DNA from 2 places in the Thioclava sp. F36-7 genome. Region 1 is predicted to be linked to the other one. Evidence: riboswitches for the same ligand, from Rfam matches in the RefSeq annotation. Region 1 holds a riboswitch; the other holds the start of a gene.
What was found. Region 1 has a riboswitch for cobalamin ahead of BMI89_RS07675 (hypothetical protein). Riboswitches for the same ligand answer to the same signal wherever they lie in the genome.
Positions count from the first base shown of each region.

Region 2: linked by a shared signal. The riboswitch ahead of BMI89_RS10580 (TonB-dependent receptor) and the one ahead of BMI89_RS07675 (hypothetical protein) in region 1 are both predicted to bind cobalamin.

Region 1 covers NZ_MPZR01000003.1:390,601-394,212, forward strand. The annotation lists gene BMI89_RS07670 (homocysteine S-methyltransferase family protein) at 9-1,058, opposite strand; gene BMI89_RS07675 (hypothetical protein) at 1,189-1,494, opposite strand; cobalamin riboswitch at 1,619-1,822, opposite strand; gene ppsA (phosphoenolpyruvate synthase) at 2,034-3,612, shown strand, end outside.
Region 2 covers NZ_MPZR01000005.1:82,651-86,262, reverse strand. The annotation lists gene BMI89_RS10580 (TonB-dependent receptor) at 1-1,576, opposite strand, end outside; cobalamin riboswitch at 1,713-1,907, opposite strand; gene BMI89_RS10575 (DUF475 domain-containing protein) at 1,937-2,983, opposite strand; gene BMI89_RS10570 (DUF1499 domain-containing protein) at 3,097-3,522, opposite strand; gene speB (agmatinase) at 3,519-3,612, opposite strand, start outside.

The DNA.
Region 1 (3,612 bases):
GTCAAGCCTCAGGCGCCGTCGCCAAGCGCCCGGATATGCGCCGGGAGGCGGGCATTCTGGCCATACATGAAGTGGTTCTCCATGCGCTCCGAGAAGCGGCTGGCCTCGGTCTCGCGACCCACGGCCTCGGCCATCTCGCGGATATGCATCGGGCTCGCCCCGCAGCACACGCCGAGGTAATTCACTCCGATCGCCTGCGCCTCGCGCGCGAAGGCGCCGATCTCGTAGCGGTTGCAGGCCAGCGGATCGAGCGCGGTCGGGAAGGTCCGGCCATGCGGCGAGGGGCAGGTGCAGCCGTTGTGATCGGAGAGGTTGAAGAAGGTCGGTTCCTCCTTCGTGGTCCGGTAGGGCACGGGCAGGGCGCCGACATGGCAGCTCACCGCCGCGCGCACTTTGCGCAGCCACGGCATCATCGTCTGCGGCCCGCGGAAACAGTTCAGCCCGACGACATCGGCGCCCGCCTGTTCGAGCTGCTGGCAGGTCTCGACGATGCCGACCCCGTCCATCATCTCGTTGCCCGCCATCGGCGCCAGCGTTAGCACCACCGGCAGACCCGACGCCTTCGCGGCCTCCAGCGCACAGAGCGCCTCGCCCGCGTAGTAGAAGGTCTCGCCGATAATGATATCCGCGCCTTCCTCAACCGCCCATCCGATCATCTCGTCGAACATCGCGCGCACCTCGGCCTGCCGCGCCGGATCGGCCGGGTCCCAGATATTCGTGTTCGAGATATTGCCCGCCATCAGGTTGCCGGTCTTCGCATTGGCGACCTCGCGCGCGATCTTAAGCGCCGCGCGGTTGAGCGGCTCCAGCAGGTCTTCCTTGCCGATCACGCGCATCTTCTCGCGGTGGCCGTTATAGGTGAAAGCCTCGACGATATCGCTGCCGGCGCGCTGGAAATCGACATGCAGATTGCGCAGCGCCTGCGGGTATTCGAGCGCCACCTCGGGCACGAATTCCCCGGCGGTCAGATAGCCGCGCCGTTCCAGTTCGAACAGGAAGCCCTCGGCGCAGATTACCGGGCGCGCGTCGAGCAGACGGGTCAGTTTGTTGTCATTCATGGAGAGATCCTCTCAGTTCATCCATGACCATCGTTTGGAAAAGCCGAGCCTCACAGGAAACGGAGTGCCGTTTCCTGCTGCAATGGTCCTCGGCCGGGCCGCAGGATGCGACCGCAAGACGAAAAACGGGTCAGAGGCCGCGTCGGGCGCGAGCGCCGCCGCGCCGGAGCGGGGGCGGCAGCTCGATCGGCAGGGCGAAAGGCTGCGGGCTCAGCGAGTCCAGCAGCAACTCGCAGAACACCGCGACGGCAGGCGAGGTTGCGCCGAACGGATAGGCCTGCGTATGGGCGATGATCGCCGCCTTCGCATAGGGCATGTCGCCCGGTAGCCCGCCGAGCCATTCCATGTAGCCGAGCGTGCCCAGCTCACGCGCACGCAGCGGCGAGATCGGTCCTATATCGAGTTGTAGCAGTGAAAGCGTTCGTTCCAAAAGCATCGCGCCCTCCGCGCAAAAGGGCGGGAGTGGTCGCGGCACGGCGATATGCGAGGTCCGATCTGGTCCATCTCTCGTCTCTCCGTCCCAGGGCACCCCGCCCGGGTTTAAGGTGACCGAGATGCGCTAGGCGCGCATCCGAGATGGCAGGTCTCCTGACTCGCGGGTCGTAGCTTCACCGGACCTTCCCAACCTTTGCAGGTCAGTGGCGTTTCCGGTGGCGCTCGCCGCTTACAGTTGCGGGGGCAGTCACGGAGTTGGGCATCGCCCGCACCGTGTTCCCTTTTCAGCCGACCCTTTGGGGCCGGACACCATCCCGGATTTGATCGCAGGAAAATTCGGCGCTGTCCAGAACGGATTGGGGACGCGGTGGCAGCCGACTGTCGCACGGCAATTCGCGCGCGCATGTCGACGGACTGTCTTGGTCTTACGCGACGGAAGTATTTCGGGAGCGGCTTGCGAGGCCCGCGTTGACAAAGATCAAGGTCGAAATGCGCCTCTGCGATAAAGTGCCGGCAGGTGCAAACAGGGGAGGCGAGCTCATGGCCACGAAGAAAGAAGTCATTCCTTTCGATAGCTTACGCCGCGAGGATGTCGCGCTTGTGGGCGGCAAGAACTCTTCGCTTGGCGAGATGGTGCAGGAGCTTGGCGCCAAGGGCATTCAGGTCCCGCCGGGCTTTGCCACCACATCCGACGCCTACCGGATGTTCCTCGATGAAAACAATCTGACCGAAACCATCGCGGGCTATCTCGCGGATTACGATGCGGACAAGATCAGCCTTCACGTCGCGGGTCAGAGCATTCGCGACACGATCGTGGCCGGAGATTGGCCAGCCTCGACCGAGGCCGCGATCCGGCAGGCTTACCGCGATCTGTCGAAGCGGGCAGGGGTGCCTGAGGTCTCCGTCGCCGTGCGCTCGAGCGCCACGGCCGAAGACCTCCCCGATGCCAGTTTTGCCGGTCAGCAGGAGACCTACCTGAACGTTTCGGGCGAGGAGGAGCTTCTGACCGCCTGCCGCAAGTGTTACGCCTCGCTCTTCACCGACCGCGCGATCACCTATCGCAAGCTCCGTGGGTTCAATCATCTCGATGTCGCGCTCTCCGTGGGCGTTCAGCAGATGGTGCGCTCCGATATCGGCGGGTCGGGCGTGATGTTCTCGATCGACACCGAAACCGGATTCGACAAGGTCGTGCTGATCAGCGCGGCCTGGGGCTTGGGCGAGAATGTCGTGCAAGGCGCGGTCACGCCCGACGAGTTTCAGGTATACAAGCCCTTCCTTGGCAAGGCAGGCGTCAAACCGATCATCGAGAAGAAGCTCGGGGCGAAAGAGATCAAGATGATCTATGCCGGGCCGGACGCCCCGAACCCGGTGCGCAACGTGCCGACATCGAAAGCTGAGCGCGGGAAGTTCGTCCTGTCGGATGACGAGGTGCTCGACCTCGCGCAGCAAGCGGCCACCATCGAAGCGCATTACGGCCAGCCGATGGATATGGAATGGGCCAAGGACGGTGTGACGGGGAAGCTGTTTATCGTGCAGGCGCGCCCCGAGACGGTGCAGTCGCGGGTCTCTGCGGGATCGCTCCGGCGCTACACCATCGGCGCGCATGGCCCGGTCGTGGTCAGCGGCCTGTCGGTCGGCGAGCAGGTCGCGACCGGGCGGGTCTGCCTGATCGAAGACGTCAAGGATATCGACGATTTCGTGGACGGCTCGGTCCTCGTCACCTCGACGACGGACCCCGACTGGGTGCCTGTGATGAAACGGGCCTCTGCCATCATCACCGACCACGGCGGCAGAACCAGCCACGCCGCCATCGTCAGCCGCGAATTGGGCGTGCCCGCCATCGTCGGCTGTGGCGATGCGACGCATGTGCTGCATGACGAGCAGGAGGTGACCGTCTGCTGCGCCGAAGGGGACGAGGGCCGGGTCTATGACGGCTTTGCCGAGTTCACGGTCGAAGATCTGAACCTCGACGCGGTGCCGGAGACCAAGACCAAGGTCATGCTCAACCTCGCCAACCCAGCCATCGCCGCGCGCTGGTGGCGGCTGCCGATCGACGGTGTCGGTCTCGCGCGGATGGAATTCGTGATCTCGAACACGATCCGGGTCCATCCGATGGCGC
Region 2 (3,612 bases), on a different contig from region 1:
TGTGGCGCCCGAAGGCCGAATTCCACGTCGAGCCTGCGGACAGCCCATCGGGGTTCTTCGAGTCCAGATAGGTATAGCCGAGGCTATAGTTGACGTTGTTGGAGATCGGCCCTTTCAGACCCAGTTCCAGACCCTGCCGCTTGGCGGTGCCCGAGGTCTGGTAATAGCTGTAGGTCGTGTTGCTGTAGTCGATCAGATCGTCCACCTCGATATGGAACAGCGTCGCGGTCAGCTTATGCGCACCGAAATCACGCTCGACCCCAAGGTCGTAGCTCAGCGATTTCTCCGGCTTGAGATCGGGATTGCCCGCATAGCCGTCATAAAGCTCGTAGCCCGACGGCGCGCGGAACCCGTTGCCCACCGAGGCACGCAAGAGGGTCGCGGCATCGGCCTGCCAGGTGACGCCCAGACGGCCCGTGGTGTTGCCGCCGAAATCCGAGTGATCGTCATGGCGCGCCGAGGCGGTCACGTTCACGCCGTCCATCGGCGAGAAGGCATATTCGCCGAAGACGCCCGTATCCGCGGTCAGGACATCGCCCGTGACATAGGTACCGGTATAGGTTTCCAGCGTGCGATCCGCGCCGAAGGTCAGCCGCCCCGGCCCGAGATCGGTCGAGGCTTTCCAGTCGAGTTTGCGGCGTTTGCCCTCGTAGCCATAGTCATAGACCGGATACCAGCGCGAGGTGGTGTAATAGGTCAGACCGAGCTCGTGATCGAGCGGACCGGTCGCAAATTTCGCAAAGAGACGCCCGCCCCGCTCCTTGTGGACGGTGTATTCGTTGCTGTCCGTGGGCGGCGAGCTGAAGCCGTTATCGAACTCGCCCCGATCGTTCTGCGCAAAGCCGTTGAAGCCGATCAGCAGATTGTCGGAGATGCGCTTCTGCGCGCGCAGGCTCACGCGATCGGCGCGGTAGCCGTCTTTCTCGGTATTGCCGTTCTTCTTGTCGGCGGCCGAGAAGCCTGCGGTGTAGACTTTCGACAGCTGGATCGCGAGCTCGTCGTCACCCTTCTTCCAACCGAAGTTATAGGCCGCATTCGCGGTGTGGTAGGAGCCGAGCTCGAGCTTTACGCTCTGGGTCACGCCATCCTCGGTCGGGCGCGGCGTGTCGAGGTTGATGACACCGGCGACCGCCTGCCCGCCATAGACCGCCGATTGCGAGCCGCGCATGATCTCGACCCGGTCGTAGTTGAACGTGTTGAACCGGCCCAGATCGGGCAGCACCTGCGGCGCGGAGGGATCGGAGACGTCGATCCCGTCCACCATAACCTTCACGTAGTTCTGCGACACGCCGCGGATGGTGAAGCCGGTCTGCGCGCCCATCGGCCCGCGCGACAGGATGCCGACGCCCGGCGATTGCGCGATCAGATTGGCAAGGCGGGTCTGGCCCGAACGCTCCAACTCGTTGCGCGACAGCACGGTGACCGCCTGCGCGGTCTTGTCCGACGATTGCGGCTCGAGCGCACCGTGATAGATCACGATCTCATCGAGTTGGTAAGGTTGGCTGTCTTGCGCAAGCGCGGGGGCTGCCAGCGCGGTGGTGAGCATCAGGCCCACGGTCAAACGGGTGCGGATCATATCCAATTCCCTCGTATCGCGACTCTGTGGTCGCGTGAACTTCGTATCGTAAGTCTTTGGAAATTTGGAATTTCCGCCGACGGTGAGAATGTCACCACTGACGGAAGACCGCCTCCGCTGCGCGCCCCGCACAGGCAGAAAGGATGAGCGCCTCGGCAGGTCTCCTGGCTCGCGGGTCTTGGTTTCGGCTGGCCTTCCCGGGTCGCCCCAGTGGCTCAGTCAGCCGTCACTCGCCGCTCACAGTTGCGGGGGCAGCCCCGGAATGAATGCACGCATCGCACCGGGTTCCCTTTTCATCCGCCAAGGCGGAACCGAAGTGCCCCTGCTGTGCCGCGCGCGCCGCAGTCTGTCAAGAAAATTTCAACTCTCGACGGCGGCTCTGCTGCGCTTGTTGAAACGGATCGAGGACAGCAGCGCCAGCCCGATCAGCCCCGCCCCGATCAGCCCGGTAATCACCTCGGGCACTTCCACCAGCGTCTGCGCGAACATGACGACCGAAAGGATCAGGATCGACCAGAAGGCCCCGTTCTCGAGATAGCGGAATTCGCTCAGCGTGTTGCGCTCCACCAGCATCAGGGTCATCGACCGCACATACATCGCGCCGATCCCCAGACCGATCGCGATCAGGAACAGGTTCTGGGTCAGCGCGAAGGCCCCGATCACCCCGTCGAAGCTGAAGGACGCGTCGAGCACTTCGAGATAGAGGAACGCGCCGAGGCCAGCCTTGGCCGTCTCGGCGGCGATATTCGTCCGGTCGAGCACGTGGCTGAGCACTTCGACCCCGAGGAAGGTCGCAAGCCCGCAGATGGAGGCGAACATAAACTCGTCCTCGCGCCCTTCGGGAAGGATCCAGGTAAAGGCCAGAATGACGAGCAGCACGAGGCCGATCTCCAACCCGCGGATCGAGGCGAGCGCGCGCAACCGGCGCTCCAACGCTCGGATCCAGTCGACTTCCTTGCCCTCGTCGATGAAATAGGTAAGCGCGACCATCATCAGGAAAGCGCCGCCGAAGCCCGCGATCGACAGATGTGCGTCCTCGATGATCTCGGCATATTCCGCCGGATGTTTCGCGGCCAGTTGCACCGCCTCCCATGGTCCGATCCCAGCGGCGATCACGACGATCAGCAGCGGGAACAGGATACGCATCCCGAAGACCGCGATCAGAATACCCCAGGTCAGGAAACGACGCTGCCATTTCGGCGTCATCTGGTGCAGTTTGTTGGCGTTAACGATGGCGTTGTCGAAGCTCAGCGAGATTTCCAGCACGGCGAGCACCGCCGTGATCATCAGGAAAGAGACCGCGCCGCCCAGCCCGCCGGTCTGGGCAAAACCCAGCGCGAATGACCCGACCAGCCCCGCAATAGTGACGGCGATGGCCCAGGAGAAATAACGGTACATGGTGGTCATGCTGGCTCCGGCTGCATGGAGCCTCACTTAGGCTTCGCCCCTTCTCTTCGCAAGGGAGCGCGCCGTCAGAGTTGATCGCTGTGACCCGGCGGGCGCGCCTCGTATCAGACCCCCTACAGCCCCGCCTCGTCGAGCCAGCCCATGATCCGGGCTTTGTTCACGCCGAGATCGGATTTGCCGTAGACGAGATGGCCGCGGATTTGCAGCGTGTTGCCCTCGACCCAAAGCGTGGTGACGTCTGGAAAGCCGAAGAAGGCGGAGCGGGTGACATAGGCCACATGCCCCTCATCGACGCTGCCGGCCACCTGCTTCGTGCGCGCGGTGGCGCGGATGATCTTGTCGAGCGCGGCCATCTGCACCAGCGGGTCGGAGACCTCGCGGGCCGCCTGAAACCCGCCCGTCTCGGGATGATCGCCGGGCGCTTTCGCCAAGCCTTCGACCTTGTAGCGCGCAGGATCGATCGGGGCGAAGCGCACCCAGCCATCGGCCACGGCAACCGCGGCCAGTCCGAGAGCGAGGATCGTCACGGCCCGGTTCATGCCGCGCCCTCCCGCAGCCCCCAACCGGCCAGCGCGATCAGTTCGGTCGCGACATGCGCGCCCGCGATGGCCGTCACGCCGGTCGGATCG